4 regions of the Neobacillus oceani genome follow, and region 4 is predicted to be linked to each of the others. Evidence: riboswitches for the same ligand, from Rfam matches in the RefSeq annotation. Region 4 holds a riboswitch; each other region holds the start of a gene.

Region 1 (7,792 bases), 480 kb from region 4:
TCGCCATGTATTGGTAAAACAATACTGTCGTAATCATCCCCATGGCGAGGGCCAGCACTAATACCATTTTCGAACGCATTTTCCCACCTACTCTGTCAACCGGATGGCATAGGCGCCCCGGTCCAGGCTTCCTTCTTCATAAAAGCCCGTTCCCGGCCATTTAATGAACATTCCGGTTATTGATGTATCGTTGTTTTTCATAGGTTCGGTAATATAAAAATAGGCAAACCCAGTTACTTGGATATTTTTTAACTGGTTTGAATCGAATTGATATGGCTTATAAACGGGAATCAGGATAACCCGGGAGCAATCCCGGTCAGATAAATCCCCGATAGCAGAGGTGCATCCATTTATCAATTCCTGGACAACCGTCCTCGTCTTACCGGCAATGTTACCGGTTTCGGTTGGGATGATTTCCCCAATCTTGATTTCCTGCTGATATCCGTGGCGGAGATTTTCTTCATACGTCTTTGCACCCGGTCCATTAAGGCCCAGGACGCCGAAAACCCCGCTGACCGAACCAGAAGAATCCGTTTTTAACTTTACAACCGTGCCAAAATTAAGCGGAGTATCCTCATGAACCCCAAGAGGCGCGATTCCCTTTGCCCTGCCCATTGGTGCCAGCGATGCAGCGGCGGCTGCCCTGACATTGACTGTTTCAAATCCGAACAATCCCATGAATGCCGGCTTAACCTTTTTTACAAGGCCCACTCTTACCTTTTTGTCTATGTCGATGTCCAGGCTTTTCTTCGAACCAGTTTCCCCATGGTCGGCGAGAATCCGATTCACCACTTTATTGACTTGTTCCTCCGAATTGGTTAGCTCCTGGGCACCGGAGAGCACTGCAGCGTTCGCGGCCTTTTGAAGCTTGCTTTTCGTCATATACAGCATTCCGCCGTCAATGGCGAGCCCCGTGATGCAAAGCAGCGCAACCATTGTTATCGCGACGTAAATAAGAGCGACTCCTTTTTCTTCTTTTAAAAAACTCTTCATGCTCCGTCCCTCCTTCACTCAACTCGGATTGTAGAATCAGTCTGCGCATAAAGCGGGGAAGGAAAGAGGCTTGATAAAAACGGGGTATACAATTTAATTGGATATTTCAATTTCACCTTCACATAATCACCGGATTTTCGTATTGAGCCGGGTGGAGTGATTTCAACGATTAGGTTACTCGAATCCCCAAGGCGGACATAATTTTTCGCGAAGGATGCTATTTCTGCATCCGACCTCCCCAGCCCCCCTTTGCGGACTGTTTCCTGGGCGGCCATGTGGAGGTGGGCATAAGAGTATGTTACTCTGCCAAAGTCAATGATCCCGACGACCAACAACAATAAAAGGGGAAGGACAAGGGCTGTCTCCACCAATGATTGGCCGGATTCATTCTTCCTCATAAAATCATCCCGGCGCGGAAAAATTGAATGGCGGCGCCAACCGCGATTGCAACTCCATAAGGATATGTCTGTTTCATCGCATCTTTATCGTACATGAGGGGAATCTTCAACCCATTCATCAATCCACCTAGCGAATAAAAAACCCCTTTTAATAATTGTTTCGCGCTCTTGCGGAAAATGATAAGGAAAAGAGCGAAAACCCCGCCCGCGAGCGCCATATAAATAGCCGAGAGCGCGACGAATTTCGCTCCCATCAAGGCCCCGATCACGGCGAGGAGTTTCACGTCGCCCGCTCCCATTCCTCCCAGCAAGTAAGGAATTAAAAGGATGCCGAAACCGGTAAGGAGCCCAAGAATGGAGTTCGTTAATCCTTCAAGCCCGCCTGCCACTCCATTTACGGCTAGTGACACAATCAGGAAAGGCAGCAGGACCTTGTTATAGATTTTCCGCTCCCTCACATCCGTCACCGTGCAAATGGCAAGCAGCAGAAACAGTAAAATGGCGTTTATCATTCCAGTAACCTCATTTCCGGGTAAATCTTTTATTGAAAAAAAGCCCCACGTTGACTCCTGAACGCAAGGCTTTCCTACTACATTACAAAATACTCATTTAAAATTATATAAATTGAACAAAAGGTTTTAGTGCCCTTTTATACCTTACGGTTGATTCTAACCATTTGAATAAAAATGAATTTTATATTATATGGTTTTTGGAAAAATTATGGAGTTACTTTTTCAACCTCAGTTGCTACCCCTGTAAATATTGCTATAATTTTCTCTTTAAATCCGATAAGAATAGCTACTACCCCAATCGCAATAACGCCCAAAACCAAACCGTACTCTGTCATGCCTTGTCCTTGTTCTTCAGTCAGCAATGCTTTCATTTTATTCATCATGTTTGATTAGCTCCTTTAATATTATTATTTGATAGATAAACAATGTCCCACTTTCAAGTCCGTATTCTGAATGGTACCCGCCGGCAATTCTAGTACTAAGCGGGCTTTCCGGCGGACCTTTCCAATCTTTGCGGGCGCCATCTTTTCGTCAATGCCCACGACGATGTTGTTTCCGTCCAAATACACAACATCGATTGGATAGTTCATGAAGAATGTGTGGATGGATTGGCAGGGTTGTATGAGCAGGCCGTGACCCGCGGGCAGATTCTTTGTAAACATCAGGCCCTTCAACCTTTTGAAAAAACTGTCGGCGCTGTCTACCGTATCTGCAATTTCCGTCCCTTTCGACAGATTCACGACCTTCAACCTTCGTCACCTCCTGAAATATAAAATGACCCCGCCTTTACCGAAAGGGGGGTCATTGGTAAATAAACACACCTATGATGCACCCTGATCTTTCGGTAACTGGCTGGCATAGCACAAACGTGCCTTAGCCCCTGTAGCTTTGCGTCACTGATTTTCATCAGCTTTGCCTTTATCGAGATACAGCGCGCATATCTTGTCGACTGTTCTCTTACTCACATCATAAAATGTTTATATTTGGTTGGATATAGTACCAATAGACTATTTTCACAAAAATAACCTAGTACTTTTGTATTATTTTTTCGTTTAACCCTCTTAAAAAGGTTTTCACCTCCGAAGGACGGGTAAATATATAAATTTGTTTATCACGGAATTTATGAAGCTTATCAAGGATGGACGGAGCCTTTTTCCGGTTATATCCGGCTACCCAGGAGATAAATTTCCAATCGAGTTTTTCCTGGCAGCCTTCCCCCATATCCGGCCTTGTTTTTCCTTGGTACTGAATCCTTCTTTTCACTATCCCAACTAAACAGCGGATTGTTGAATAATGGAGGAATATGACCGTATCCGCTTTTTCCAGCCTGGCATCCATCGTGGAGCCGAAGTTTCCATCGATGATCCATGTTTCTTCATTCATGATGCCATTTTGCAAGCGAATAAATGCGGTCCGGTCCATCGGAACCCAGCCCGGCTTCCAAAAAAGGGCGTCCAAATGGTATACCTTCAAACCAAGCCTTTTGCCAAGCACCTTGGCAAGCGTACTTTTTCCGGCCCCTCCGCTCCCAATTATAGCGATTTTTTTCACGCATTCCCCCTCCTCCGTAATTTTTGGAGCTTGAAATACGTGAAACTCCGCCACATCCATTCCACCGGGCCGTACCGATATTTTTTCATCCACATGCTACTGACAGCGATTTGAAGAAAGAAAACGGCGAAAACGAGAAGGGTCCCTTGTGCGGCCGAAACCTTACCATAAAGGCCAAGGCCATATCCATAAAAAATAAATGTCGACAAAATAGACTGAAACAAATAATTGGTCATCGACATTCTTCCAACATAGGCTAGGCTGCCAGATACGGCCTCGAATTTTCCGGCTCCCAAGACAATCATCCCCGCATAGGATAGAGCCAGAAGCGGACCTCCAAAAAAGTCCTGGAAAAATTCCACGCTGTAGCCTTCCCACCCATAATACGGCAACGTTTTCAGTGCCATCGCAGGCAGAAGCAACCCAAATGCGGCTACCTTGAATTTCTTTAAATGCCTCACAGACTCTTCAAGCCATCTAAGCTTCGCAACCGCCGCTCCAAACAAAAAGAGTGGCAATATGGAGAATAATGTGATTGGGATAGTCTCAGGGCTGTTGAGAAAGTTCCATTCGGATATCCTCATTTCAGTGATTTCCCGAAACGAACCATTTCCATATACAGCAAGTGCGTGCTGCGCGTCAGCTTTGTACGTTTCCCAAAGGTTTACAATCGGCCCTGCCACGTCAGCCAGTAACAGAAGAAGGCCGAGAAGCAAGTTTGGAATGGTATACATGGCCAGGGCTAATATAAGAAGAGCCTTCCCACTAAACCGCAGGAAAAACAACAGGAGCAAGCCGACGCACGCATATGTAATCAAAATATCCCCCGGCCAAATAAGGAATGCGTGAACCATTCCCACAGCAAGAAGAAAGGCCAGCCTTCTCGCGGCGAACACTGTGAAATTGGCCCCGCGCCCAATAGCTCGTTCCCTCATGAGCATAAGCCCATACCCGAAAAGCATGGAGAACAATGGGTAAAAGCTCGCCTGGGCAAATACGTCAATAAACATGTAGGCAATCCGGTCGATACCTTTTCCCCACCATTCCAGCGGCTCGATGAATACATATGGGGAGTGAAAGCTCAGCATATTTACCAGATAAATCCCTATTATCGCAAAGCCTCTCATTGCATCCAATGATGTAATCCGGTTTCCTTCAACTGTCGGTTCCAGTTTAACATCCATACCGCATTCCCCCATCCATTTTGCATTGTTATGTAGGTGAATAAAATGTCGCCCAACCCATAGATTTAGGGGCATTCCGTAATTATATAGTAGATTTTGCCATTCCGCACTTGTTTTCTCGTCCATTTTCTGTTTTTCTTTCACACTGCACACATTCCCGGGCTATGTACATACGATAGTAGAAGAATAATTTCAAAGGGTGTAGCCTATGCCAGCAATCGTAGGTATTGTCCAGGTCATTTCCTTGGGTTCGAGCGCTGTTATGAACATTGGCGATGTTCTCAATCTATCCCCCATCTCCAGTGCAAAAACCTTTTCAGGGGCCGGATCCTTTAATACCGGGGAAGCGATCAGCAACCTCAATAGCGTGAGTTCAACGAATGTGTATGACACAGATGGGATTGACCAGCCTATCGCATTCAATATCTAGTGAGGTGGCCGGCAATGAATTTTTATATCCAGCAAACTATCCAAATCAACTTTATAAGAATCGGCGGGATTTCAAATTCCTCTGTTTTTCAAATCGGTAGTGCGGGGATCATCAAACCCGCTTCCTATCTCGCGAATACAGGAGGTTTTACCGGCCCAGCCCCTACCGCGCAAAAACCTTTCACCTTTCCCGCGCCGGCCCCTGGTGAAGAAGGTAATCTTCCTTTGATACAAACTCCTTCGGTTCCGCTTTAAATGGGACTCCATGTCAGGCCGAGGAAGAGAGGTGTACTCCGTGGATTTCTATCAAATTATTCAATGGATGCAAGGCCAGCTCCAGCTTTATGAACAAAGAATTACAGCCCTTGAAAACTCGCTCAGATGTGCCGAGGATGAAATAAGGCAGTTAAAAGAAAAACCGCCTATCCATGTCGGAACGATACAATACAAGTTCGATCAGCTGAAGGTTGAAACGTTGGAGGGTACACTTAGCATCGGCCTTAATCCCCAGGACTTGCAAGGAATTGAGGATTTTTCCATTCCGAATGGCCAGCCCGGGATGCCTCTTCCTCCAATGGAAATGATGCGGCGGGGAATGGAAGTCGAAGAGGAAATCAACCGTTACATCGAATCGGACCTTCCCGGATTTGTCGCTTCCTTGGAAGAAAAGCTTGGCGCGCAGCATGCGGGTTCCTACCTTTCCTTCATTCAAAATGACATAAAAAAACAGCTACCCGGCAGGATTGAAGCCCATTTGAGAAAAGCCGGGGCAGCCGGGCCTGATGAAACTTCAATCGCTAAAACGGCGGAAGCGCTGAAGAAAGAAATTGAAAATGGCGTTCTAGCTTTTTTTAATCATTTGCCTACGAATATGAAAGAAGGGGAACAACAATGATTTTTCAAACGTACAACAGGGAATTGTCCGTCGGCAGCATCAGGGTTATTGGGGTATCCAGCTCCTCGCTGCTCCTCGTTGGAGATGCGCAAACCATCCAGCTTGCATCCGCATTTGACACCCCGGCGGAATCCCTGATTATCGGGCCTTTTGTTCCTTTGAGCCGAGGATCGTAACACGATGCTTCAAAGAATATCAAAAGTGGATTCTTTTTTTCTAAAATCAGCCTTGTTTTCTTCAACTATCCTAATCGGGGATGCGTTAAGGATATTCGGCAATTCCCGGGCACTCGCCGTCCAAAGGGAAGCCGAAATCTTTTTTGATGAAGAAGGGGACTTTGCCCAATTCAAAGTATTTTCCGAGCCAATCCCTCTCCCTCCGATTTATGAACCAATCCTTATCGACACCTTCCAGCTGAATCCGGTTATCAAGGTGGGAACAATTGACGTGAAGGGGCTTTCTGCAGCATCCATTATCCAGATTGGAAGCACTCCATACATCAGTATGGAAGCACGAATCCATCATATCAGGCAGCTGCTCGAACGAGAGGAAACCCAATAAACTGCATTTTATTCGTAGACGAAAGGCGTGTTAGTTTATGCCGGCACTTGTCGGACCGGTAAATATTCACAACGTTACTGGAGGAACTGTTAATTTTGGCGATGTCCTAAATATTTCTCCTAAAAGTACAGCTAAAACCTTTCAAGGTGCCGGGAGCTCGAATACAGGCGTTTTTAACGCGACAGGAAGCGCGGTCAGCGGAACGAATGTCCTTGATACGAAGCTCGTTGATCAGCCAATGACCGGGAATAAGTAAAAGACATGAACCAGTTGGAGGTTCATGTCTTTTTTTACACGTTTTCGTTTTCTCTTTCAAACTTGAGAAGATGGGCGCCATCGAAGAAGAAGAGATAGCGCTCATCGACCCGGCGTTTCCAAATCTTTTCTAGTGCCCTTGTATACAAGTCAATTTGAAGACGGTAGCGGTCGGCAAGAATCGGTGCGGCACCTTCAAACCCACTGCGGAAGCGGCCGGTGATCCTGTCAGACTTGAAATCAATCATGACAAGCCCTTCCCTATCCTCGAATAGACAGTCTATGATTCCTTGGATATAAATCGGTTCATTATCATCCTTCCAATCAGGATAAACTTCTTTCGCGGCAATCGAAGCGGTAAACGGTACTTCCCGGTAGACTTTTTCTGCCGAAAGAAGCCTTTGGCCAAGTTCGGATTCAAAGAATTTGACTATCAATGCGGGTTCGATAATCTCGCGCTGCTCTTCGGTCAACAGCTCCGCCTCAACCATTTGGCTTGCCAGCAATGCGATTGAATCCTCGGTTATTGGCTGATCCAGCCTCACGTGCTGCATGATACTATGCAGGGCTGTTCCGCGTTCGGCGGCGCTCAGTGATTTTTCCTGCATGAACCGCGGGCGCTCCAGGATTGTCTTCCTCGCCTTTTTTAGAAGATCAGTTCCGCTTTGCTCATCCGCCAGTTCACGGTTCCGCTTCATTTCGGATACTGTCTGCTTAGCCCTGTGGGCAGCGGCATCCTGGAAGCGATATTCCCATGTCAGCCTTTCCCTGACTTCCGTTTCATGGCTCGACGTTTCCGGTACCGCCTGAAGTTCACGAACGCGCGCCAATAAACGGTCCCCGTCCGGTTCACCCTGCTCATCGACCCCTCTAATATCTTCGGCGTCAAGCAATGTTACTGTCCATCTCGAGCCATCGTGCGATATCGATTCCGGAACTCCCGGACCCGTTTCCGAGAGGCGAAGCAAGCCGCCATCCCTGTGGCGCACAAGCGACGGCCCGATCCAGTCAAAA
Region 2 (7,792 bases), 830 kb from region 4:
CCCATGTTATTTAGCTTTGCACTTTGCCTGCGCGTAGCATTCCAAATCCAGCAATCGCCAGCAGCATTCCAATGAAGTAGTATGGCATCGGGCTGGATTCACCCGTTTGAGGAAGCGATCCATCAAACCCGCCTACATTTCCTCCTGGTGTTTCATTGTCACCAATATTTATAGGAGGATTTTCATCACTTTCCCCGCCTGTTGCAGGATCTTCAGGATCTACCACTGTTCCAGGATCGGTTCCGCCGCCGGTACCAGGGTCAGTCCCGCCGCCATTGCCTGGGTCGGCAGGTAGTGGAGGTGGGGTGATTGATTCACAAATAAGCATTACATGGAGGATTTTGTCAACCTTATTTACCTGCAGCTTGTTCATTGTGAATGTAGTCGGAGTTCCGTTTAACTCCACCTCAATACCCATGATTTCATTCAAATCGAGGTTGACATCAACAAGGGCTCCAGATTCTTTAAGTGTGAAGGCAATAGTTTGCCCATTGTTCAGAAGGATTTTTCCGTTGGCTCCAATGTTTGCACATCCGCTGGCCAGCAGACTTATCCATGCAAGTTCTTTTGCCTCAACGATTGGCCCGCCAGGTGTTGGGTTTTCCGGAATGACGATTACTGGTGGAGCCGGTGGAGTCGTACCGCCCCCGCCACCGCTATTGTCTCCAGGAGGGGTTGTTCCGCCACCACCGTTATCTCCCGGAGGTGTTCCGCCACCGCCGCCGTTATCCGCAGGTGGTGCTGCAGGGCACTCCAGCTTTAAGGTCAGCAACCCATTTAAAACTATTTTAGATGCATCAGGTTGTTCAGATAACTTGAATGTTTTAACCTGCCCGTTAACTGTTACTTCAACGCGATCAATCAAATCCAATGCCAAAGCGGCTTTAAGATCAACCATATTGTTTAGAACTTCAATCTTTGTTCCATTTTTTAAAACCACTTCGGTTTTAGTGATCGTTCCGATACAGTTTGATAGATCTAGTTTTATTTTGGTAAAAGCACTGCCGCCTTCCGCAAGGTCGCAGTCAAGCTTCACGGTTAACGTTCCATCTTTTAATGTGATCAGGTTCGCTGCCAGATCGGCCAGTTTAATCATTTTTACTTGGCCGTACACGGTCAGCTTGAAACCTTCAATGTTATTAATGCCGAGATCCAACAACAATTCGAGTGTTTCCGAATTAATTTGTACTTCTGTTCCATTCTTCAATAATAGAACTGCATTCTCGACCGGGCCGATGCAGCCTTCAATCAACAGCTTGATTTTAGTGATAGCAGGTACAACTGGAGGCTGCTCCTTTTCACAATTAATTTTAATTATTATTGTGCTGTTTACAGTTTCTTCCGTAACATTGGAGTCAGACAGCAAATACATTTTTGTTGTATCCCCGTTTTGCAGCTTTACCCCTACGATATTCTCCAGCTTTACGCCCTCCTCAAGGGTCAGAAGGAGGTTGAGGAGCGATGTGAATTGAACTTCTTTCCCATTGGAGAGAACAAGCCACGCTTTGTCGAAAGGCCCGATACATCCTTTTACAACAAGCTTTACTTTTGTCAATTGAGGCTTTTCAGCCGGTGGCTTTTCCCCGCAATTGATTGTTATTACAATTTTCCCGTCAATCTTTTCCTTGGTTACTTTGGCGTCTGTCAGAAGATAGGTTGTCTCTTTATCTCCAACCTTTAATTTTACTCCTTGAATTCCCTCCATGTTCATGTTGCCTTCAAGCTCAAGTAGCAGCTTTCCAAGGGAGGTAAACTCCATTTCGGTTCCATCCGAAAGGATCAGCCAAGCTTTATCCACCAATCCTACGCAGCCTTTTAGGGCCACCTTGACTTTTGTCATTTCAGGTTTTTCAACCGGAGGCTTTTCGTTGCAGTGGATTTTGATCACTATTACTCCGTTTACCGTTTCTTTCGTTACCTTTGCATCTGTCAGCAAGTAATCTGTTTTTTTGTCTCCAACTTTTAACCTGATTCCAACGATATCATCAGGATTTTCATCCAGGAAAAGCATCAGATTGCTTAAGGAAGTAAACTCAATTGGGTTTTTCCCATTTAGAAGCAGCCACGCTTGGTCAAAAGCTCCAACGCAGTTTTTAACAACAAGTTTAACTGCGGCTCCGGCCTTTTCTTTACATTCAATTTTAAAAATTTTAGTCCCATTTTCATTTTTTGGAGATTTAACATAAACATCATCTTTATTGTAAACGAGTTCCTTACCGCCTTTTAGGACTACTCCTACTTTGGAGATATCATCCAGCTCAACATCCAGTTCATTCATGCCCTTGGTAAGATTGATTCTAGTATTTTTGTCGTCGTTAAGGATAAAGAAAGTACTTTCAGCCAGCGGATTGCATCCCTTAATCAAATTCACCTTATATTTGTTCTTCTTTCCGTTATCGTCCTTCCCGCTGCCGTTATCGTTTCCATTACCGGGATTCTTGTCACCTTCCTGGCCGCCACCGTTATTCTCTTCTTTTACAACATAAGAAAACGTAATGCTGGTAATATCATTACCCGCTAGAGCAGGCAAGATGCCGGATTTCCCACCACTAAAATCGTTTAATGATGATTGCCCAATGTGAATGCTTTGTATTTCAAGATTGGAGGTCCAACTCCAACCTCCCGCACCTCCCGCAGTTTCCACGGTAATTTCCAGTGGACCATCAAGATCTTTATATGTTCCCGCCACAAGGTTTGATACGTTGAGGACGAAAGTTTTAGTTTCTCCTTTAGTTTCTTCTTCTCCCCCTTGTTTCGCGAACGCGGCTCCCACAGGAAGCATATTAAAAATCATAAGTAGTACTGAAAGAAATATCGCAGCGTTTCTTACTACAATCTTTTTCAAATAATAACCCTCCTGTCCTATTCATTTATGTTATAAACAAAAATTACCGAATATTCAGTCTTATGTTGACAAGACACCTCCCTGTTGTAAATTTATATTTAATAATGATAAGGACATATCATCCTTCATTATTATTAAAAAATAATGTAAAACACCAAAAAGCTGCCAGAAAAAGGTTTCTGGCAGCTGGACGGCCATTCCGAGATAATTCGGAAGCAGGCTCCGAGGCTTTGCGTCCCACCCTTTCGAATGGTTTGCCTTTAGCTTCTAGTATGTACTTACTAACACTTAAATAGCTGATGCATTAAGCCTTGATTACAGTTTATTGATTACCCGGATATATCCTCAATAAACCAATTTGAGTATTTATTTGCAATAAAGGTAGAAAATACCTAGATGGGATGTAGGCCAATTGAATAAAATTGGCCTTTTTTACCATAAATAATTACAGAATTCGATTTTAGGGGTTGCAATAGCAATATAGTTTTATGAAGAGTAAAAAAGGGGTCCAAAAGGAAGAAACCTGCCCAAAACGGACAGGTTTCTGTTTAAATTACTTGAGGTGACGGGCGGTACCATAGCTGGCAATCCTAAAATCCATATCACCTGTTTGCTGAATGAGGAAATACATTTCATTTTCGCCAGGCTTTAATGATCCTTTATATCCTGCATCCAGTTCTACGAAGAATTTAGCCTTATATTCTACATGAACCTTTGACCTGCCAACTTCTTTCAATTCCCTTACCTCAACCTTTTTAATTCCCTTCTTAAATTCATCGACCCAGGCGGTTGTTGAAGGATCCACGAATTGTTCCTTTGATACGCTGGAATTCACGAGAAGATATTTAAAGAAAGCGAAAGCCGGGTTGATATTAAACGGCACATCCAAGTCAAGCACCGGTTCACTGCTTACTCTGTAGCCAATTGACGGATAGTAGTTGTATCTAACAATATAGGCTTCTTTTTCAACTGTATCGCCCACAGGAACTACGAGGCGGAAAACCTTCACGCTCTTGTCATTCCTTACAAATTGGGCTTCGGCTTTATCCCATTGCAGGAGTGAACCCCCGTCTGCCTCAGGCTGGGCAAGCTTTCCCTTATAAACGATAATGCCACGGTCTTTGATGAATTTTTCGGCTGCATGATGTGTTAAGGTTTTCTTTAAGTAAGCCAACAGTTCCTTTTTTGTGTCGATGGAGCTGGAAAGGTAGCGGTACGATGTTCCCTTGTAGGCAAACGTTTTATACTCTCCTTCCTTATAGGACCCTCCCATTTGGACGTAGGCTGATGCCTTCGCCAAATCCGCTGCCATTTTTACAGCCTGCTTGGCGGATAGCTCGGTTGATGCTTTTGCTTTTTGTGTTGCGGCATTTTTATTTGTTCCTGCAGCAAACGCCGCATCGGTAGTTTGCAAAAGAGGTGCTCCTAGTAATGCCAATGTAAGACCTGCAATCAATACGTTTTTGTTTCTCATGTTTATTCCTCCCACTCATTTTGTCATGCAATTGAGTAGTCGGCGGGATAATGGAAAAGGTTACATAATTTACCTTGTTTTATGAAGAAAAACAATTGTATCGTTCTTCTACACTAAATTGGCTAAGGGAGTGGCCGAACGGCAGTGTGCAACCGGGCCTTCGGGCATTAAAAGAAGTAAAGTCTTTTATTTCGGTTCAAAGATGGAAACCCATCCTTTCGTCCGACGATCATTCTCAAAGTCTGGCTGACAAATTAAATTAATCATGAAATGGGAGGATAAGCGGAATCTCCCCCTTTTTGTGTTATAAAAATTTACTTTAAAGGAGATTTTGTCTTTTACATTTTTATAGATAAACGACTTCTTATGATTGGAGAGCCCAACTGTTTATTTTCCGCAAAGAAAAAGCCCCCAATATGGAGCTTTCACTCCAATTGGGGGCGGTGTCCTAGTTAATATATTGTTTTTACAATCTTCTCTCTGCTACGGCCAGACGGTTAATGGCGCGCTGAAGCGCAAGTTCCGCACGTTTGAAATCGATATGCTCCTGCTGGCGCTCCCGGAGGCGCTGTTCGGCCCTCTCCTTCGCACGCAACGCACGCTCGACATCAATCTCATCCGATTGTTCCGCGGACTGGGCCAAAATGGTTACCTTCTCGGGACGGACTTCAAGAAATCCTCCGCTTACCGCAACCAGTTCAGTTTTTCCTTCCTTTTTCATCCGGACGGCCGCAATTTGCAGTGGTGCGACCATCGGAATGTGTCCTGGAAGAATTCCCAGTTCACCGCTTTGTGCTTTCGTGCTTACCATTTCGACATCGGCGTCATAAACCGGGCCATCGGGAGTAACAACACTGACTTTGATAGTCCTCATTTTTCACCCTCCTGGCTTGTTTAGACCTCTACGCCCATGCCTTTTGCAGCTTCGATAACGTCTTCGATGCGGCCTACTAGGCGGAATGCATCTTCCGGAAGATGATCGTATTTTCCATCAAGGATTTCACGGAAGCCTTTGACAGTTTCCTTAACTGGCACATAAGAACCAGGCTGGCCGGTAAACTGCTCGGCAACGTGGAAGTTTTGCGAAAGGAAGAATTGGATCCGGCGCGCACGATGTACCACTAGCTTATCCTCATCGGCAAGCTCATCCATACCAAGAATCGCAATAATGTCCTGAAGCTCGCGATAACGCTGAAGCGTCTGCTGAACTTGGCGGGCTACATTGTAGTGCTCCTCGCCAACAATTTCAGGCGTCAATGCGCGAGATGTCGAAGCGAGCGGATCCACCGCAGGGTAAATACCCATTTCGGAAAGCTTACGCTCAAGGTTTGTCGTTGCATCCAAGTGGGCGAAAGTCGTTGCCGGAGCCGGGTCGGTATAGTCATCGGCTGGAACGTAAATTGCCTGAATTGATGTAACGGAACCTTTATTTGTAGACGTAATCCGTTCCTGGAGGCGGCCCATTTCTGTCGCAAGCGTCGGCTGGTAACCAACCGCGGATGGCATGCGTCCGAGAAGGGCGGATACCTCCGAGCCTGCCTGCGTGAAACGGAAAATGTTATCCATGAAGAAGAGAACGTCCTGTCCCTGCTCATCACGGAAATACTCAGCCATTGTCAAACCGGTAAGGGCTACACGCATACGCGCGCCAGGCGGTTCGTTCATCTGACCGAATACCATCGCTGTCTTTTTAATAACGCCCGAGTCAGTCATTTCATGGTAAAGGTCATTTCCTTCACGTGTGCGTTCGCCAACACCGGCGAAAACGGAAATCCCACCATGCTCCTGGGCAATGTTATTGATCAATTCCTGGATAAGGACGGTTTTCCCTACACCCGCACCACCAAAAAGGCCGATTTTACCACCCTTAATGTATGGTGCAAGCAGGTCAACTACCTTAATTCCCGTCTCAAGAATTTCGACTTCGGTCGAAAGTTGCTCGAAAGTAGGAGCCTCGCGGTGAATGGAATCCCTACGGGCGCTAGCCGGAACTGGTGCGTCCAGGTCAATTGAATCACCCAGTACGTTAAAGACACGCCCAAGTGTTACATCCCCAACCGGAACAGAAATAGGGGCGCCTGTGTCCACTACTTCAAGTCCGCGTGTCAGCCCGTCCGTGGAAGCCATTGCAATGGTACGGACAGTATCGTCACCAAGGTGAAGGGCTACCTCAAGGGTCAGGTCGATATCGACTTCTGATTCATTGCGCGCTTTGGAACTTATCTTTAATGCGTTATAGATTTCCGGCAGGTTGCCGCTGTCAAACTTAACGTCAACAACCGGTCCCATAACTTGCAGGACATGTCCTGTGTTCATCGTTTTCCCTCCAATCTGAAAAATCCGGGGACCATGGCCATGCCATTGCCTTTTAAGGCAATACAGCAGAAGACCTTGGCCGCTCAATCGTGTCGCGTGTTTACTCCAAAGCAGATGCTCCGCCGACAATCTCCGTGATTTCCTGAGTGATTGCCGCCTGGCGGGCACGGTTATATTTCAAGCTATATGCATTGATAAGCTCTTTTGCATTGTCGGTTGCATTCCTCATCGCCGTCATCCTGGCAGCATGCTCGCTAGCCTTGCTATCTAGGAGAGCGCCATAAATAAGGCTTTCCGCATACTGTGGGAGGAGAACTTCAAGAATTTCCTCGGCATTTGGCTCGAATTCATAGGATGTAAGCTTTGTGGATGCGGAAATATCCGTTAATGGAAGCAGCTTCTTTTGGATTACTTCCTGTGAAATCGCACTGATGTAGTGGCTGTAATACATATACAGTTCGTCAAATGTACCATCGGAAAACATGCCCACCGTACTGCTTGCAATTTCCTTTATATCGTCAAATGAAGGCTGGTCGGAAATGCCGACTATATCTAGTACGACATTCATGCCTCTTTTACGGAAAAAGTCGCGTCCAATCCTTCCAATTGCAATAATGCCAAATTCATCATTCGATTTATGACGATCCTGGATTGTCTGGTACAGCTGGCGCAAAATGTTGCTGTTATATGCGCCCGCAAGCCCCCTGTCGGATGTGATGACAAGGTAACCAGTCTTTTTAACCGGCCTTGACTGGAGCATTGGATGGTTAGCATCCTTGCTGCCAACCGCAATCGAAGCCGTCACTTCCTGAATCTTTTCCATATAAGGGACAAAGGACTTGGCACTCATGACTCCACGGTTCCATTTTGCCGCCGATACCATTTCCATCGCCTTTGTAATCTGGCTCGTTTTCTTTGTGGAAACAATCCTGGATTTAATGTCGCGTAATGATGCCACTGGTTCTCACCACCCTTATCAAAGTTAAGGCCGAGAGCCGCGTTGGCCCCTGCCTGTTATTGTTGGAGAATATACCGGCCCTGGCGCCCTTCCAGGCAAGCTCCCGTTATGGGGAAATCGTGCCAACCGGAAGGGCTCAGCGCCATAGCCATTATTCCGAAACTGCAAACGTCTTTTTAAATCCGTTGATTGCAGCAGC
Region 3 (7,792 bases), 1.5 Mb from region 4:
ACGATCCCAGGAAAGGATACCAGCAGCCACAGGATGCTAACCGCCCATCTTGATACACTAGGCGCGATGGTAAAAGAAATCAAACCAAGCGGAAGGCTGAAAATCGACCTAATTGGAGGATTTAAATACAACTCCATCGAAGGCGAATATTGCACAATCGAAACAAGTTCAGGGAAAACGTATACGGGAACCATCCTCATGCACCAAACATCGGTCCATGTATACAAAGATGCAGGCAAGGCCGAGCGGAACCAGGATAATATGGAAATCCGTATTGATGAAAAAGTACATAGCGCCGGGGAAGTAAGGGCTCTTGGGATTGAAGTCGGGGATTTTGTATCGTTCGATCCTAGGGTCGAAGTAACACCGTCAGGCTATATCAAGTCCCGCCACCTTGATGACAAGGCGAGCGTCGCGATTTTAATGGAGCTCATAAAAAAGATTAAAACCGACGACATTGAGCTGCCGTATACAACCCATTTCCTCTTTTCAAATAATGAAGAGATCGGTTATGGCGGTAATTCGAACATCACGCCGGAAACAGTCGAGTATCTCGCCGTCGACATGGGCGCGATGGGTGATGGACAATCGACGGATGAATACACCGTCTCCATTTGTGTAAAGGATGCCAGCGGCCCGTACCACTATGGCCTCCGCAAGAAGCTTGTTAGTTTGGCGGAAGAACACGGCATCCCATACAAACTCGACATTTATCCTTACTATGGATCTGATGCATCCGCAGCAATCCGCTCAGGGCATGACATCGTCCACGGACTCATCGGCCCTGGCATCGATTCCTCACACGCATTCGAGCGCACACACAAGCTGTCGCTCGGCCATACAGCCGCGCTGCTGTTTGAATATGTCCAATCGGATATGGTGCTTTAATGGTGCCTGTACCTTAGGCAGTTGATGGTGACTTTCCAATGAAACGTTGGATAATGCCTGGCACCCGAAGCATAATGATTTTACGAAAGAAGGTTTAAAGTATGGGTTCTATCCTAAAAAGCTATAGAACATCGATTATTCTCCTGGCTGCCATCATTGTCGGCGGCGCCGCCGGGCTGATCTTTGGGACGGACGCAGCGGTTGTCAAACCGCTTGGGGACTTATTTTTGAATTTAATGTTTACGATTATCGTCCCGCTTGTCTTTTTCAGCATTGCTTCAGCCATCGCCAATATGAGCGGCATGAAGCGCCTTGGGAAAATCATGGGGAGTATTTTCCTCGTCTTTTTCATCACGGCGGCAATTTCAGCCGTCGTTGCCTTTATCGGGACAACGATTGTAAACCCCCTAGAGAATACAGACATTTCTTCGGTAAAGGAAATGATGGAAAAAGCCGATGCGCCTGAGCAGGCCGAAAAACCTTCGCTCGCGGCTCAGCTTGTCGCCACCGTTACCGTCCCGGATTTCGCCAATCTGTTCTCAAGGAGCAATATGCTTCAACTGATTGTTTTCGCGGTCCTTTTTGGCCTGGCGACTGCGATGGCGGGCGAAAAGGGCAAACCTGTCGCGTCCTTCCTCGCTTCGGGCTCTGAAGTAATGATGAAAATCGTCAAAATCGTCATGTACTATGCCCCAATCGGCCTGGGTGCTTATTTTGCCACGGTCATCGGCGAACTTGGCCCGCAGATTTTGGAAGGCTATTTACGAACATTCCTGTTGTATCTCGGCCTTTCCGTCCTGTACTATTTCGGTTTCTTCACACTATACGCGTTTATTGCCGGCGGCTCAGCCGGTGTGAAGATTTTTTGGAAAAATGTCATTGCCCCTTCTGTTACAGCAATCGCAACATGCTCGAGCGCGGCCTGCATTCCGGTTAACCTCGATGCCGTAAAAAAGATGGGCGTACCAAAGGATATCGCCGAAACAATCATCCCGCTTGGCGCGAATACGCATAAGGATGGTTCCGTGTTCGGCGGCGTATTGAAAATCGTCTTCTTGTTCGGGCTTTTCGGCAAGGATGTGACAAGCCTTTCAAGCATCGCAAGCATCCTCGCCGTGTCGTTCCTCGTTGGCGCGGTCATGGGCGCGATCCCGGGCGGCGGCTTTATTGGCGAAATGCTAATTATCAGCGTATTCGGATTTCCACCTGAGGTATTGCCGATCATCGCCGTCATTTCAACGATTATCGATGCGCCGGCAACCTTGCTTAACTCTACTGGCAACACCGTTTGCGGAATGCTCGTTTCCCGCCTTGTGGAAGGAAAGAACTGGCTTCAGGCAACCATCAAAGGGAAAGCGAACCACTTCGCATCCTAAAAAGGCTGCCCTGCCCCCTTCCCTTCAGCCATACTTTGTTTTAATGCCTTCTTTACAGGGTAAAAAAGAACAAAGGCAGAACAACAAGGAGGGTTCAATCATGAACAGAGATGAAACAAAAGGTGCATGGGACCAGCTGAAAGGTGAAGCCAAAAGGACTGCAGGAAAAGTATCAGGTAATGAATCGCTTGAGGCTGAAGGCAATTTTGACAAAGGCAAAGGCCAAGTAAAAGAAAAATACGGCGAAGCCAAGGACCGGCTTGCCAGTGAGTTTAATAACATGATAGACAAAACAAAATAGGACAAACGATCGAGCCGCCTGGACCATTCCAGGCGGCTTTTTTTAAAAAAATGACAAGCTTTAGCCCATCCCAACGAAATTTTGGCAAGCTGAATGGGCGGTATTCGCCACATTCCCCGAAAAATCGATTTTCCCAACAACCTCTGAACTAATTTTCGTACCCTCAATCCCCAGTGAATAAAGGTTATTTTCATCCACAGGAGAATGCATGTTCGTCCTTTAGTTTAAAACAGGACTATAGTCCCATGTTATTACTAGTAAGGAATGCTACTATTTGGGAAAGGGCAAATTTTACGAAAGTAAAAGACGCAAAGCCACGGGCCTAAAACAAGAAATTGTCATGGCAGCCGGGCTGCAGTACGCTTATAATCCCAAAACCTTTCCTGATTTGCCTTTTAAAATGGCGAAGGGGTTCTTGGCAATGAAATCAATACTCGTAGCAGACCGATCCATCTTTATTCGGAGCGTACTTAAAAAAAAGCTTTACAAAACTGATTACAGGGTCATGGCTGAAGCAGACAATGGAAAACAGGCCGTCCTGAAATACAGGACCGGATTTCCCGATGTTGTTATGCTCGAATTTTTTCTACCCCAGTTGAATGGCTTTGAAACGCTTCAGGAAATTATCCGTATCAATCCGAAAGCAAGGGTCTTTATGATGTCGACCTTTACGGATGAATGCCTTGAACGGCAATCAAGGGAAATGGGAGCAAGCGGCTTCATTCTCAAACCGGGATTTGAAGGGTTGCTCACCGTCCTTGATGCCCTTGGAACACCAGTTTCCAACCTAAAAGGAACATAAGAAAAACGGCAGTATTGCTTTCCGCACTGCCGTTTTTTCATCCATTTCGTCCATTCATATCGGCCACTGCCCGTTCCGGAGGCCGTTTTCCCCTCTGCAGCTCACTGATTGAGAGCCCGAAGGTCATTTGCAAATGTGGGTAGTCCTTGAATCGTTCCCAATCCCCACCCCATTCGAATCCCAATCCTTTCGCCATCAATCCAACTTCCTCCCAATCCGGCCGTGCATTTCCGTTCATATCATGTTCCGTATCCCAAATTAGCGATCCATCCTTGCCGGTTAAAGCAAAATCGACAGCAAGGCCATAATTATGATACGATTCTCCACCGCGCGCATAGGTGACGATTTGGCCACCATCGGAACGCCCTTTTGCATAAAGGCGATTCTGCTCCTCAACCGTCCTGAACCCCTCAATCAGCTGGATTGTAATGCCTTTTTTCGCCGCGGTCGAAACGAGTTCCTCCGCTTTTTCCCTAACTACAGGATGAAGGTCTGTAGGCATCGCGACATTTCTTCCGTAATTGTAGCCCGGGTAGCCCATTGCCTTCCATACAAGAAAAAGGACTGCCGCGATTACCAAAGCAGCCCCAAACGGTTTTACATTTCGCATCTCTCTCTCCTATTGTGCCAATAAACATGTGATATTCTTATTTTATCTTTGTTTTCCCCCGTAAATCCATTCTTTTGTTTTTAGCTTCAATTTAGAGATTTAATGGCCGGCCGAGATTTTCGGCCAGGTAAAAGAAACTCTCTAGACAACTTCATAAAAATCCCATTACAATTGTTTTAATTTTCAGTATTTTAAATTTACTTAAAGGGCAAAATGGTGTATGATTATAGGAAGAACAAAAAAGGGAATATTTTCAACAATTGATGCGGCTGCCTGATGAGTATGAAGGCGGCTATTTTTGTCCCAACCATTCCTGGTTTCTTGCAGAGCAATTTTATCTTCCCAACTTTGATACGGCAGAATAACAACATTCTTTCCGGAAAGAAGTGATAAGTTTGAGACATCATTTGGCAGCTGCATTGCTCTTTTGGTCCATTGGCTTGTTGCGCCCTCCAGTTTCAGATGTGCTGATTGTTTCATTGATGATTGCTGGCTTGCTGGCGTTTTTCCTTTTTATAAAAGAAGTTCTGGAAACCGTTCGCGCCCGTTTTCTCGTCCTTGCTGCAAAGGCGGAACAAAAAGGTTTGGAGGAGCTCTCTTGCTTCACCGGGAAGTTTGTAGAAATCAAGGATGGCTATATTCCTTTAAAAGCGGATTTTACGTACATCATTTTTTCAAATGGTGATCATGATATTCCTTTGTTCTGCAGAAATGTAGCTGTTGCCCAAAAAGCGGCCCAATCAGGAAAAACAGTCCGGGTATATTATGATGATTATATTTTGGTCGACATAAAGGAGGACTGATAAGGTTCTTTGAGCCAATCATTTACCATATCCCTCTTACATCCCCATTACAAACACATTATTTATTAATTACAATTTCCACCTGCCCCGTTTTCCCGTACCCATGTCTGGTAAGATAGTATATAGGGCTAGGGCGGAAACGCCAATGGTGAACTATTTTTCCAACCGAATGCCAAGGGAATTATGGAATGTTATATAAAAGGGGCTGGGAAAAATGAAGATTGACGAACTTCGCCATTTGGCCGAGGAACTGAAAGAGGTTCCTTATATCGGATCCGATGTCACTCATGTTTTTTCCCTCGACAATAAGGAATTGATCAAATTGAAATATGACAAGGAACTTGACTTATTTCGTGTGACAACAATGGAACGGAATACTGCCGCCAATTACAAACTGGCCTACCAGGCGGCGGATGCCATTAAAGCAGTGCTGGATGCCTACTCAGGAACCGAAAAACACGACCAGGGCGTCTTGTCACGTTCTTAAACGAAAAAGGGAACCTTCATCAATGGACATCATGTTAGTCCATACCTATATTCTGCTGTTCGCCTTACTCCGAGATAAAAAACAGGTTAAAACCGAAAAACATTCCGTTTTTCGGTTTTGTCTTTTTAAAAATTGGGAAAAAGTTAGGATGTGAAACGCCGTTGTCATGGGACCATTCTTTGGCTCGCTCACATATGGGCCTGCTTGAATAGGAGGAGATTGCGATAAAACCGGTACATTCAATTCGAAGCGGCAGCCGCCACAGTGTCCAAAGGTATTCCACTGGCATCGGGTATTTCTCGTTTGACTATCCAAGGTTTTCTGCAAAAATCATATGCGAGCCATCAACTGGCGGATATAAAAGGGATTGCTATTCCTATAAACAGGTTTCCGGAATTCCGTATAAGTACCCAATGCAGCAATTATAATCAGCATCCCTTCACCTAAGGTCGGATGCAAAAAAGGGCGCTCCAAAAGCGCCCTTCTTCACGTTTCCATCCTCTTTTGAATTCGATCGTTGTGCTCTTTAAAATAGACAAGCATTTCATTTAAAAATAGGGCCGCCTCCCGTGAGTTATTCTCATCGACCGCGATTTTCAGATTAATTGCCAAGGCATGCCCTTTCATCCCATAGTTCATTCCCATCCTTACTTTCTCATAGGCCTTTTTCATGTACTCTTCCTTTGTGAGCTTACCGGACTCATATTGTTTTTTCAGCTCAGAGAGTTCCTTCCGCCTATCCTCCCGTTTCTTTTGGAGCGCTTCACGTTTTGCCGCCATTTCCGGGCTGAGCCAGCGCTCCTTCAGCCGCTCCCTTTCCGCAAGGACTTCCTTCCATTCACCCACCCTGTCAGGTGTATATTTTTCCGCCCAGGCCACATACTCCTCATCGGTTATACGGAACAGCCCCGTTTTATGGTGGCGGTCTTCGCCTTTTTCATGTCCACCCTTTTCAATCATTTCAGCCATTGCCGATGGTGTGGCACTAATGATGGAAAGATGTGATAATGAAATGAGGCCAACCAATAAAATTCCCGCAGCAATTCGAATCTTCATTATTCATTCTCCTTTGTAAAATAATCTACCGGAATACTATCCCCACAATACAAAAAAACTATGAATGGAATATTTTTTAAAAAAGGCTTGTGCATTTCAGTAAAATCGATTATTATATTCCTATAAAGGTTATGTGAAAATATTCACAATATATCAAGTTGGTTCTTTTATTTTTAATTTGTTTTGTGAAAATATTCACAATGTTCGTCTTTTTATTTTTATTTTAATATGTGAAATATTTCACAATATTGATGGAGGGAATTCTTATGAAAAAGCCACATATCGTCATTCTTGGCGCAGGCTATGGCGGCCTAGTCACAACAAAAAAACTCGAAAAGCTGCTTCGTTCAGGAGAAGCCTCTGTAACGTTAATTAACAAACATTCCTACCATTACATTACAACTCAGCTTCACAAAGTTGGCGTAGGAACCGCGCCGGACCGGAAAATCGCCTTATCTATTCCGGAGTTGGTCAACCATGCTAAAACCCGTTTTAAGACAGGAACAGTCACGAATGTCGATCCGAATTCCCAAATCGTTGTTCTTGAATCAGGCGAGGAAATCTCCTACGACTATCTTGTCATCGCCCTTGGCTTTGAAGTTGCCACATTTGGCACCCCCGGCATAAAGGAGCATGCATTTGAGATTCGCAGTTTCAGAAGTTCAAAGGCGATTTACCACCAAATTACAAAACAACTGTCACTCTACAAAGAAGACAAGGATCCTTCGAGGTTGACATTTGCCGTTGCAGGCGGCGGCTTCACAGGGATCGAAATGCTTGGTGAGCTTGCCGAAGGGCTGCCAAAGCTGTGCGAGGAGTACGGCGTTCCATATGAAAATGTGAAAATAATCGGCATTGAAGCCGCGGATTCCTTGATTCCATTCTTCGCGGATGAATTAATTGCCTATACGTCCCATATTATGGAGGCGTACAACATCGACATTTTTACATCAACTAAGATCAAGTCTTGTACCGAAACAGCTGTCCAGCTTGAAAACGGCCTTGACATTCCATGCCGGACACTCATCTGGTCATGCGGCGTGAAGGCGAACTCACTGCTTGAAACGTTCGGGCTTCCGCTTGTGAACGGCAGATTACCAGTTGAAAAGTCACTCCTTGTAAAAGGAACAGAAAACATTTTTTGCATCGGCGACTGCGCCTTGTTTATGAAAGATGAAAAATCGGCGTTGCCTCCTACCGCACAGGTAGCCATGCAGGAAGCAGATGTTTGCGGGCAAAACCTTGTTGCCCTCGTTCGTGGCGAAAAGCTAAAAAGCTTTGAATATCACCATAAAGGCTCCGTCGCCTCGATTGGCGACCGGACGGCGGTCGGCAAGGTTGGCAGCTTCACAATGTCGGGCCGGTTCGCGGCAATCATGAAACGTGTGATTGAAACCCGGTATTTATTCGTCCTCGGCGGACCGGCATTGGTTCTAAAACAAACTCTTTTCCTGAAAAGGGAACAGCTT
Region 4 (7,792 bases):
CCCATAAATCGGATGGCAGGTTTGTTCTTTGGCGCCTTTTCTGATTTCCTCAAGCTTTTGCTTTACGGTTAAAATTCGATCCGTAGCCATGCACAAGATGAACTCATCCCCTCCGTAGCGGGCGACGATTGTATCCGGACCGCAATGGGTCAGTAGGTATTTTCCGATCTTTGCTATGGCGGCATCGCCAATCTGGTGGCCGAACTTATCGTTGATTTCCTTGAATCGGTCGATATCGATCATGGCAATGAACATCGGTTTTCCGGCCCGGCTGTTGTCCCGAAGTTTTTCCTCGAACTTCCGCATATTGTACAGGCCGGTTAACCGATCCCGGTCGGCTAAAAACTGGAGCGTTCTTGTCGAAGCAAGATGGCGCCTCCCCATTTCCACGAAAAAATACATTACCGCGATTGCCAGGAGTAGCGCTCCAAGATGGAGGAACGCGGCAGGTAAGGGCAAAAAGAGCCTGATTTTAGCTGAAAAAAGATCGGATGCGGCCCAGGAAAGAAGGACAACACCGAATAGATACAAATAGAGATGTTTCCGTACGCCAATGGATTTGGCAAGTATTGAAAATGCCGCCGGGAGGAAAATGCCAAACAGAGTTCCCTGTATTGCAGTCGGCCCGCCAAGCCCAAGGCGGTATAGCGATGCGATAGCAACAACCGGCAAAACATATTTCCAGCCATGGAAGAAGCCTAGAAGGATAATCGGGATCATCCTTAAATCGACCCGATGGCCTCCGCTCATAAATGGGAAATGAAACATTGAGATGACTGTTAACGCCACAATAAATATATGTATTGCAGGCAACCAGGCAGCGCGGATTTTCTTTTCTTCACTTAAATGATAAGCGGTATTTATACATAGATGCATCAGCAAAAGGATGCCCAGGTTGGATAAAAAAGACTGCAGGATAAAAATCCCTCCATTCACATGAAACCATTATAATACTGATATGCTAATTCCATCCTTACTAAATAATGAAAGATATTTGAACATTTCGGGTCTTCCCTCGACTCAGTGACATAATCAATTGACGGTCATCAAAATGATTAAAATCAACACCAACTAAGCGAGAGTGATAAATGAGGGGAAATTTTTGCAAAATAAAAACCAGCCGCGATGCAGACTGGTTTTGGAACCATCAGACAATTTTTTTCCTCAACACGAGCCAGTAGGAGGCGAATCCCCCGATAATCAGGATTCCGGCTATTCCGGGGAGGATATATATCTTAATTGGGGATAAGGGTTCCGTGGATTTTTCTTGGACCGGCTTTTGCGCTTCCTCGCCGGATGCCTCCGCCAAGGTGATTGGCTGATTTTTATCTGGAAGTGTTGGTGAAATTGCTTGGTTGGATATATAAAGGAACAAGAGTCCGAAAATAACTAGAATTTTCTTTAACATTGTATTCAACTCCGATATGTTGTTATCGTGATGTTACTATTTTAACATCTATAGAAAACCGCAAGGGGCTTTGTGGCTATTGTTCACAATAGTTTCATATTTAGCGTGTAAAATATGACAAATTTGGCTGTTGGGATTGGGGTTTTGAATGGTCAAAACGATGGTGTGTGCAGCTTGTAGCGGGCGGCTTGATGGCATAGGCCAATTTTTCGAAAAAGAGCTTTGGCCTTAAATGGATTTATGATGGAATCTTCCTTATAATAAGGACAATCAACAGGTGAAAAGGAGCAGTTTATGCTAACGATACGTGAAACATTTAAGCCATTTATACAGGATGTGTGGGAGAAGTCGGGGTTCAGCCGGCCGACGTCGATCCAGGATGCGGCGATTCCGGCGATTCTTGAGAGGCGCGACGTGATTGCGGAGTCGCCGACCGGGACGGGGAAGACGCTGGCGTATTTGTTGCCGGTGCTTGAGAAGGTCGATAGTTCCACCCAGGCTCTTCAGGCGGTCGTGCTTGCGTCGAGCCAGGAGCTGATTATGCAGGTGTACCAGGAATTCCAGAAATGGTCGGAAGGGAGCGGCATCCGCGGGGCGACTTTTATTGGCGGTGCGAACGTGAAACGGCAGCTTGAGAAGCTAAAGAAGAAGCCGCATATCGCTTTTGGGACACCAGGCAGGGTGAACGAGCTGATCAAGCAGAAAAAGCTGAAAATGCATGAGGTGAAAACGATTGTCCTGGATGAGGGCGACCAGCTTTTGGTCCGTGAACATTTCGGCCCGGTGCTTGATATTGTGAATTCGGCGCTGAAGGATCGCCAAGTAGTCCTGTTTTCGGCGACGATGAAGCCGGAGACTGAGCAGCTTGCGAAGAATTTGACGGAAAATCCGGAGATAATCAGGATCACGAAGGATGAAGCGATTGAGCAGGGGATGGTTGAGCATATTTATTTCTCATGCGAGCCGAGGGAAAAGATGCTCTTGCTTGAAAAAATAGCGAGGCTGGACGGGATTAAGGCGCTGGCGTTCATCAACGATATTACCGAAATTCCAGTCATTACGGCGAAGCTTCAGTTTAAGGAGTTGTCCGCGGGCCTTTTGCATAGCGAGCTTGGGAAGATGGACAGGCAAAAGGCGATCAAGGAGTTCCGCGATGGGAAAATCAAGATGCTCGTCGCCACCGATGTTGCCGCGAGAGGGCTTGATATCCCTGGCGTCACCCATGTCATCCATGTTGATTTTCCGAGAGATATCGACCAGTACATCCACCGCTCCGGACGCACAGGGAGGATGGGCGCGAACGGGACGGTCATTTCACTCGTAACGGAACGGGAGGAGCGCGAGTTGAAGGCGTATGGCCGAAAACTGAACGTTCCCGTGGAAAAAAGGATTTTTTACAAAGGGACCATTGCCGTTGAGAACATCAGGCAAATCGAACGGTCGAAAAAGAGATAGGGAACAGGGCGTCCACACTGGGGGGCGCTCTTTTGGTTTACCAGCACCCTTTTGATAAAAAGGATTCGTGGGAACTTTTATCGAATGTATGTACAAAGAGAGGCAGGGGGGGATTCTTGTGCAAAATCCAAGGTTGAAAGAACTGCATGATACATGGCTTGAAGAAGCGACGATTGGCGATATGCAGGAAAAAATGGAGACCGGGAAACTTACGTCTAAGGAACTTGTGCTGATGTATTTATACCGCATTTCACAGTATGACCGAAAAGGCCCGGAGTTGAAGTCGGTCATTGAAATCAATCCTGACGCCGTGCACATCGCGGCTGCTCTCGATGTTGAGCGGGAAGTTTCAGGTGCGCGCGGGCCGCTGCATGGGATTCCAGTGCTCCTTAAAGATAATATTGATACAGGAGACAGAATGCATACAAGCGCGGGTTCGAAGGTGCTGGCCGATTCATATGCGCCGGTGGATTCGGAAGTCGCGCGCAGGCTCCGTGAAGCAGGCGCGGTGATTCTTGGCAAAACGAACATGACGGAGTGGGCCAATTTCATGGCGATCGGCATGAAGAGCGGCTACAGTTCAAGGGGAGGGCAGACGCTTAACCCGTACGGCCCCCGTACTTTTGACGTGGGCGGTTCCAGCGCTGGCTCTGGCGCGGCGATTGCGGCAAATCTCGCCGCTGTTGCTGTCGGAACGGAAACCTCAGGTTCAATCCTTAATCCATCCGCGCAAAATTCGCTTGTTGGTATAAAGCTGACTGTGGGCCTGGTAAGCAGAAGGGGAATCATCCCGATTTCGCATACCCAGGATACGGCGGGCCCTATGGCTAGGACGGTTACCGATGCGGCAATTTTGTTGACAGCGCTAGCTGGCGAGGACATTGAGGACCCGGCTACACTGGCAAGTTGGCTGAAAGAGGTGGATTTCACCATTCATTTGGAGGAAGGGCTTGCCGGCAAAAGGCTCGGCGTTGCCCGGGAACATTATTTTGCCGAAGCCGGAGAAAAAAGGGCCGCTGTCGTCGAAAAGGCAATTGAAAAGCTTAAATCCCTTGGCGCTGAAGTGATTGATATAACAATTCCCTCAGCAAAAAAGCAATGGGATTGGGAAGTCCTCACCTACGAGTTCAAGGCAGGGGTCAACGCCTACCTAAAAGGGCTCGGGCCTAACGCCAAGGTGCGGTCGCTTGCCGATGTCATCCGGTTCAACAAGGAAAATGAAGCGGAAATGCTTAAATATGGCCAGGAAGTCCTGGTCGGCTCTGATGCGACGAGCGGCGGATTGTATGAGGAAGCCTATATCCGTTCGTTGGAGTTCAATGATTACCATGCGAAGGAAAACGGCATCGATTATGTGCTGTATGAGTATCAGCTTGATGCGATTGTCTTCCCTCATGAAGAAGGCGCGGATTTATCCGCGCGCGCCGGCTATCCGTCGGTTGTCGTACCTGCCGGCTTTACTGAGGACGGCGAGCCTGTCGGAATCACCTTTGCCGGGACAGCCTGGAGCGAACCGGAGCTAATCCAGCTCGCGTATGCGTTTGAGCAGGAAACGCATGCCCGGAGAGCCCCTACCCTGCGTTAATTGTTTTTTAAAAAATTTACTCTGGTAACAATGCAGAAACTGCCACTTTGCTAAAAGAATAAACTAGTTTCACTAGTCAAAACTAAACATATCCTGAAAAAGGAGATGTGGTTACGATGGGCAGAAAGAAGCTTGGGAACAGGAATGCGCAGATTAACAACAATAAAAAGGTTGGTAAAACAAGCTCGGAGCTTGTGAAGTTTACAACCGGGCAGGACAGGCTGATCCACAACCGGCCGAATGATGATTGATCTCGATTGACCTTTGGAAGCCACTCCATTTTGGGGTGGCTATTTTTATGTTTCTAGTAATATTGGTCTATTCTCCCATGGGCACAAAGGCGCTATACTATATACAGAAAAAGGCAAACCTGCCGAAAGACAGGGACGCAAAGCGATGGGCCTGCCCGGAAACCCGAATGGCTGCCACGCCGCCGGACTTCTTTTTGGATGTCTGGGACAATTCCAAAAAGGAGAGGAAAAGAAGTCTATGCGCAAAGCTTTTTTGTGTGTAATTTTATTATGTTTGGCGGCGGGGTCAATGGGAAATCAAATTGTAAAGGCTGAGGGGACGCCGCGGGCAACGTGGCTTTGGGATACTTCCATGATTGAAACCCGGCCGGATGAAGTAATCGCTTTTCTTCAGGAAAACAACGCAGACAAGGTTTTCTTACAAATTAATCGGAACATCGGCTTTGATTCATACAAGCGGTTCATCAGAAAAGCTTCTGATTTTGGAGTTAAGGTCCATGCCTTGGACGGCGCTACTGACTGGGTATCCAGTAAAGGCGGCACTTATTTGAACCAGCTCATGAGCTGGGTTTCCGACTATCAGGCCGGGGCCGCTCCGGAAGAGAGGTTCTCTGGAATCCATCTCGATGTGGAGCCGTATTTGTACAGCGGCTGGACGTCGAACTACAAAGCCACAGTGCTCGCCTACCAAAACCTTCTTTTAAACGCGAAGGCGCAGTCTGGGCAGCTTGGCCTGCCTCTGGGTGCGGATATGCCGTTTTGGTTTGACGAACATACTTATAACAATAAAATTGGTAAAGGCAATCTCGCCAATTGGGCCATTCAAACGGTTGATTTCCCGACCATCATGGCATACCGCGACACGGCGCCGGCAATCGCCAATATTATCAGCAATGAAGTGCGCATGGCTCAGACTGCGGGGAAAACGCTTATTGTCGGTGTGGAAACAGGCGCGAGTTCGGAAGGTGATTTCATCACATTCCATGAAGAGGGGAAAGCCTATATGGAAGCCGAACTAGCCGCGGTTGATAGCAGCCATGTTTTTGCCATCCATTATCTTGAAAGCTGGATGAAAATGAAGCCTTAAAGTTTAGGAGAAACAGCTGCACCAAAGGGGGTAGCTGTTTTTTTACGGGTAATTCGGGAAATAAACAATTTTGAAAATTTAGATAAGAGCGAATCCCTGTAATAATGGGGAGAATAAGCCGAAAAATGGTCCTAATCATTTAAAAAACGGGGTGAATAAGAGTAAACGGAGTGATTTAGCATCCATTTTTTTAATAAAGTGCAGGCTTTCTACCGGGAAATTTGCCAAAATGCCATAAAAGAAGAGGCAAAGGGTATGTCCTCTGCCTCATTTTTTCATCCTTCCAGCTTTTTAAGGTCCTCAATTGCAGGTCCTTCAACAACTTCTCCGTTGTAAGCGAATCGTGAGCCATGGCATGGGCAATCCCATGTCTTTTCGGCGCTGTTCCATTCGCACTCGCACCCAAGATGTGTGCACGTCGTATCAACAAGATACAGCTTCCCGGTTTCGTCCTTGTAGCCGCCGGCGCGCTTGCCATCGACCAGGACAACGCCGCCTTCGCCAACCGACAGATCGCCAGGGAACTTAGGAATAAACTCCAACTTTCCTTTTACAAGATGGCCGGCTACAGACGCATTAAAGCTGACCGCTTTTTTTAATGCCGGGTCGAGTTCGAACCGGGATGGGTGATAAAGCTTTTTGTACGGACTTTCAAGATTGAGAACGTAATCCGCCAATATGTGGCCGGCGAGCGTGCTTGTTGTCATGCCCCACTTTTTATAGCCGGTTGCAACAAGGATGGTTTCTTCATCATCCGTTAATGGCCCAATGTAAGGCAGTTTATCAAGCGTATCCAAATCCTGAGCCGACCAGCGGTACATATAGTGCCCGTTTCCAAACACATCCTCGGCGAATTTAGCGAGCGCAAGATAATGCTTCTCTGTATTCTCACTTTTCCCGGTCCGGTGGTTTTCCCCGCCAATAATTAGCAGGTTTTCCCCATCATGAGGCGTATAGCGGATTGAGCGGGTAGGAGAATCGGCACTTATATACATGCCGCCGGGATATTCCTTGTCCGTCTTCACGCCAATCGCATAAGACCGGGACGCGTACATCCTTGCGAAATAGAGGCCTCTTTTATCAAAAAATGGCCAGTGCGAGGCGATAATGGCATGCCCGCAGGATATTTTCAGCCCATCCTTCGTATGAACAACGGTGCCGCCCTCAAGTGTGATATCCTTCGCGGTCGTATTTTCAAACACTTGGCAGCCGGCATCTATGGCTTTATTCAATAGGGCCCTTAAATACTTAAGGGGGTGGAACTGTCCCTGGTCTTTCATTGCGAGCGCATTTTTGACTTCTATATTAAACGGAATGCTCGTACGCAATTCGTGCGGGATGCCGAGTTTTTTATATGCTTCGGCCTCGGTCTCGATTTTCGATTTGTATTGATCGGTTTCGGAGTAAATGACAGCATCCTGGCTGCTGAAGTCGCAGTCGATGTTTTCTTCGTTAATGATCCTTCTGATAAAACCGAGTGCATCGGAATGGGATTCATAGTAAAGCTTAGCCTTTTCCTCGCCAAAATGGCTGATCAGTTCATCGTACAGCAGACCGTGTTGGGCTGTGATTTTTGCGGTCGTATGTCCTGTCGTTCCGTTCAGAACACTGCCGGCCTCGATAATCGCCACCTTTTTGCCTTGTTTAGAAAGCAGGTAGGCCGTTGTGATGCCGGTCATTCCCGCCCCAACGATAGCGACATCGACAGAAAGGTCCCCCTCAAGCCTGCTAAACTTCGGAAGGTCGATTTCTCGCCAATACGTTCTCGGATACTTTGGCGTCCTGCTTTGTCCGCTCATGTTATTCCTCCTTCATCTGATAAGTCCGATTAATGCAATCTGCAATTCACTTTATCAGGGACAGTAAGCTAATAGGGCAACTGTCCCTAAAGGTCCGCTTGGTTCAACCTAATCATCTGCAGAAAACCACCGCTGATGGAAGCTTCACTGTATTGTTCCCTGTTTTGGAAAAATAAACTCAACAACTTGCCAGGGGGTCTGCTATCT

Evidence for each region. A riboswitch is a leader RNA that binds a small molecule or an ion and turns the genes downstream of it on or off. The one in region 4 is predicted to bind cyclic di-GMP.
Region 1: linked by a shared signal. The riboswitch ahead of V1499_RS05140 (DUF192 domain-containing protein) and the one ahead of V1499_RS02740 (amidase) in region 4 are both predicted to bind cyclic di-GMP.
Region 2: linked by a shared signal. The riboswitch ahead of V1499_RS21580 (LPXTG cell wall anchor domain-containing protein) and the one ahead of V1499_RS02740 (amidase) in region 4 are both predicted to bind cyclic di-GMP.
Region 3: linked by a shared signal. The riboswitch ahead of V1499_RS10455 (response regulator) and the one ahead of V1499_RS02740 (amidase) in region 4 are both predicted to bind cyclic di-GMP.

The regions. Positions count from the first base shown of each region.
Region 1 covers NZ_CP143543.1:1,029,504-1,037,295, reverse strand. Annotated here, with positions in the region: gene cpaB (Flp pilus assembly protein CpaB) at 1-79, opposite strand, end outside; gene V1499_RS05160 (TadE/TadG family type IV pilus assembly protein) at 88-993, opposite strand; gene V1499_RS05155 (TadE/TadG family type IV pilus assembly protein) at 1,008-1,391, opposite strand; gene V1499_RS05150 (prepilin peptidase) at 1,388-1,903, opposite strand; gene V1499_RS05145 (Flp family type IVb pilin) at 2,110-2,286, opposite strand; gene V1499_RS05140 (DUF192 domain-containing protein) at 2,311-2,643, opposite strand; cyclic di-GMP riboswitch class I at 2,744-2,830, opposite strand; gene V1499_RS05135 (DNA topology modulation protein) at 2,930-3,454, opposite strand; gene V1499_RS05130 (DUF418 domain-containing protein) at 3,451-4,638, opposite strand; gene V1499_RS05125 (spore germination protein) at 4,847-5,068, shown strand; gene V1499_RS05120 (spore germination protein GerPB) at 5,083-5,322, shown strand; gene gerPC (spore germination protein GerPC) at 5,363-5,962, shown strand; gene V1499_RS05110 (spore gernimation protein GerPD) at 5,959-6,138, shown strand; gene V1499_RS05105 (spore germination protein GerPE) at 6,143-6,523, shown strand; gene V1499_RS05100 (spore germination protein) at 6,561-6,779, shown strand; gene addA (helicase-exonuclease AddAB subunit AddA) at 6,814-7,792, opposite strand, start outside.
Region 2 covers NZ_CP143543.1:4,297,616-4,305,407, forward strand. Annotated here, with positions in the region: gene V1499_RS21580 (LPXTG cell wall anchor domain-containing protein) at 11-2,845, opposite strand; cyclic di-GMP riboswitch class I at 3,024-3,114, opposite strand; gene V1499_RS21585 (DL-endopeptidase inhibitor IseA family protein) at 3,399-4,319, opposite strand; gene V1499_RS21590 (F0F1 ATP synthase subunit epsilon) at 4,786-5,193, opposite strand; gene atpD (F0F1 ATP synthase subunit beta) at 5,214-6,635, opposite strand; gene V1499_RS21600 (F0F1 ATP synthase subunit gamma) at 6,736-7,593, opposite strand; gene atpA (F0F1 ATP synthase subunit alpha) at 7,745-7,792, opposite strand, start outside.
Region 3 covers NZ_CP143543.1:2,094,584-2,102,375, reverse strand. Annotated here, with positions in the region: gene V1499_RS10470 (M42 family metallopeptidase) at 1-888, shown strand, start outside; gene V1499_RS10465 (dicarboxylate/amino acid:cation symporter) at 990-2,264, shown strand; gene V1499_RS10460 (CsbD family protein) at 2,365-2,565, shown strand; cyclic di-GMP riboswitch class I at 2,839-2,925, shown strand; gene V1499_RS10455 (response regulator) at 2,987-3,367, shown strand; gene V1499_RS10450 (M15 family metallopeptidase) at 3,405-3,977, opposite strand; gene V1499_RS10445 (hypothetical protein) at 4,373-4,780, shown strand; gene V1499_RS10440 (hypothetical protein) at 4,995-5,267, shown strand; gene V1499_RS10435 (hypothetical protein) at 5,754-6,323, opposite strand; gene V1499_RS10430 (NAD(P)/FAD-dependent oxidoreductase) at 6,590-7,792, shown strand, end outside.
Region 4 covers NZ_CP143543.1:551,006-558,797, forward strand. Annotated here, with positions in the region: gene V1499_RS02715 (diguanylate cyclase) at 1-936, opposite strand, end outside; gene V1499_RS02720 (hypothetical protein) at 1,148-1,408, opposite strand; gene V1499_RS02725 (DEAD/DEAH box helicase) at 1,703-2,863, shown strand; gene V1499_RS02730 (amidase family protein) at 2,982-4,448, shown strand; gene V1499_RS02735 (hypothetical protein) at 4,565-4,699, shown strand; cyclic di-GMP riboswitch class I at 4,802-4,886, shown strand; gene V1499_RS02740 (amidase) at 4,989-5,786, shown strand; gene V1499_RS02745 (FAD-dependent oxidoreductase) at 6,062-7,585, opposite strand.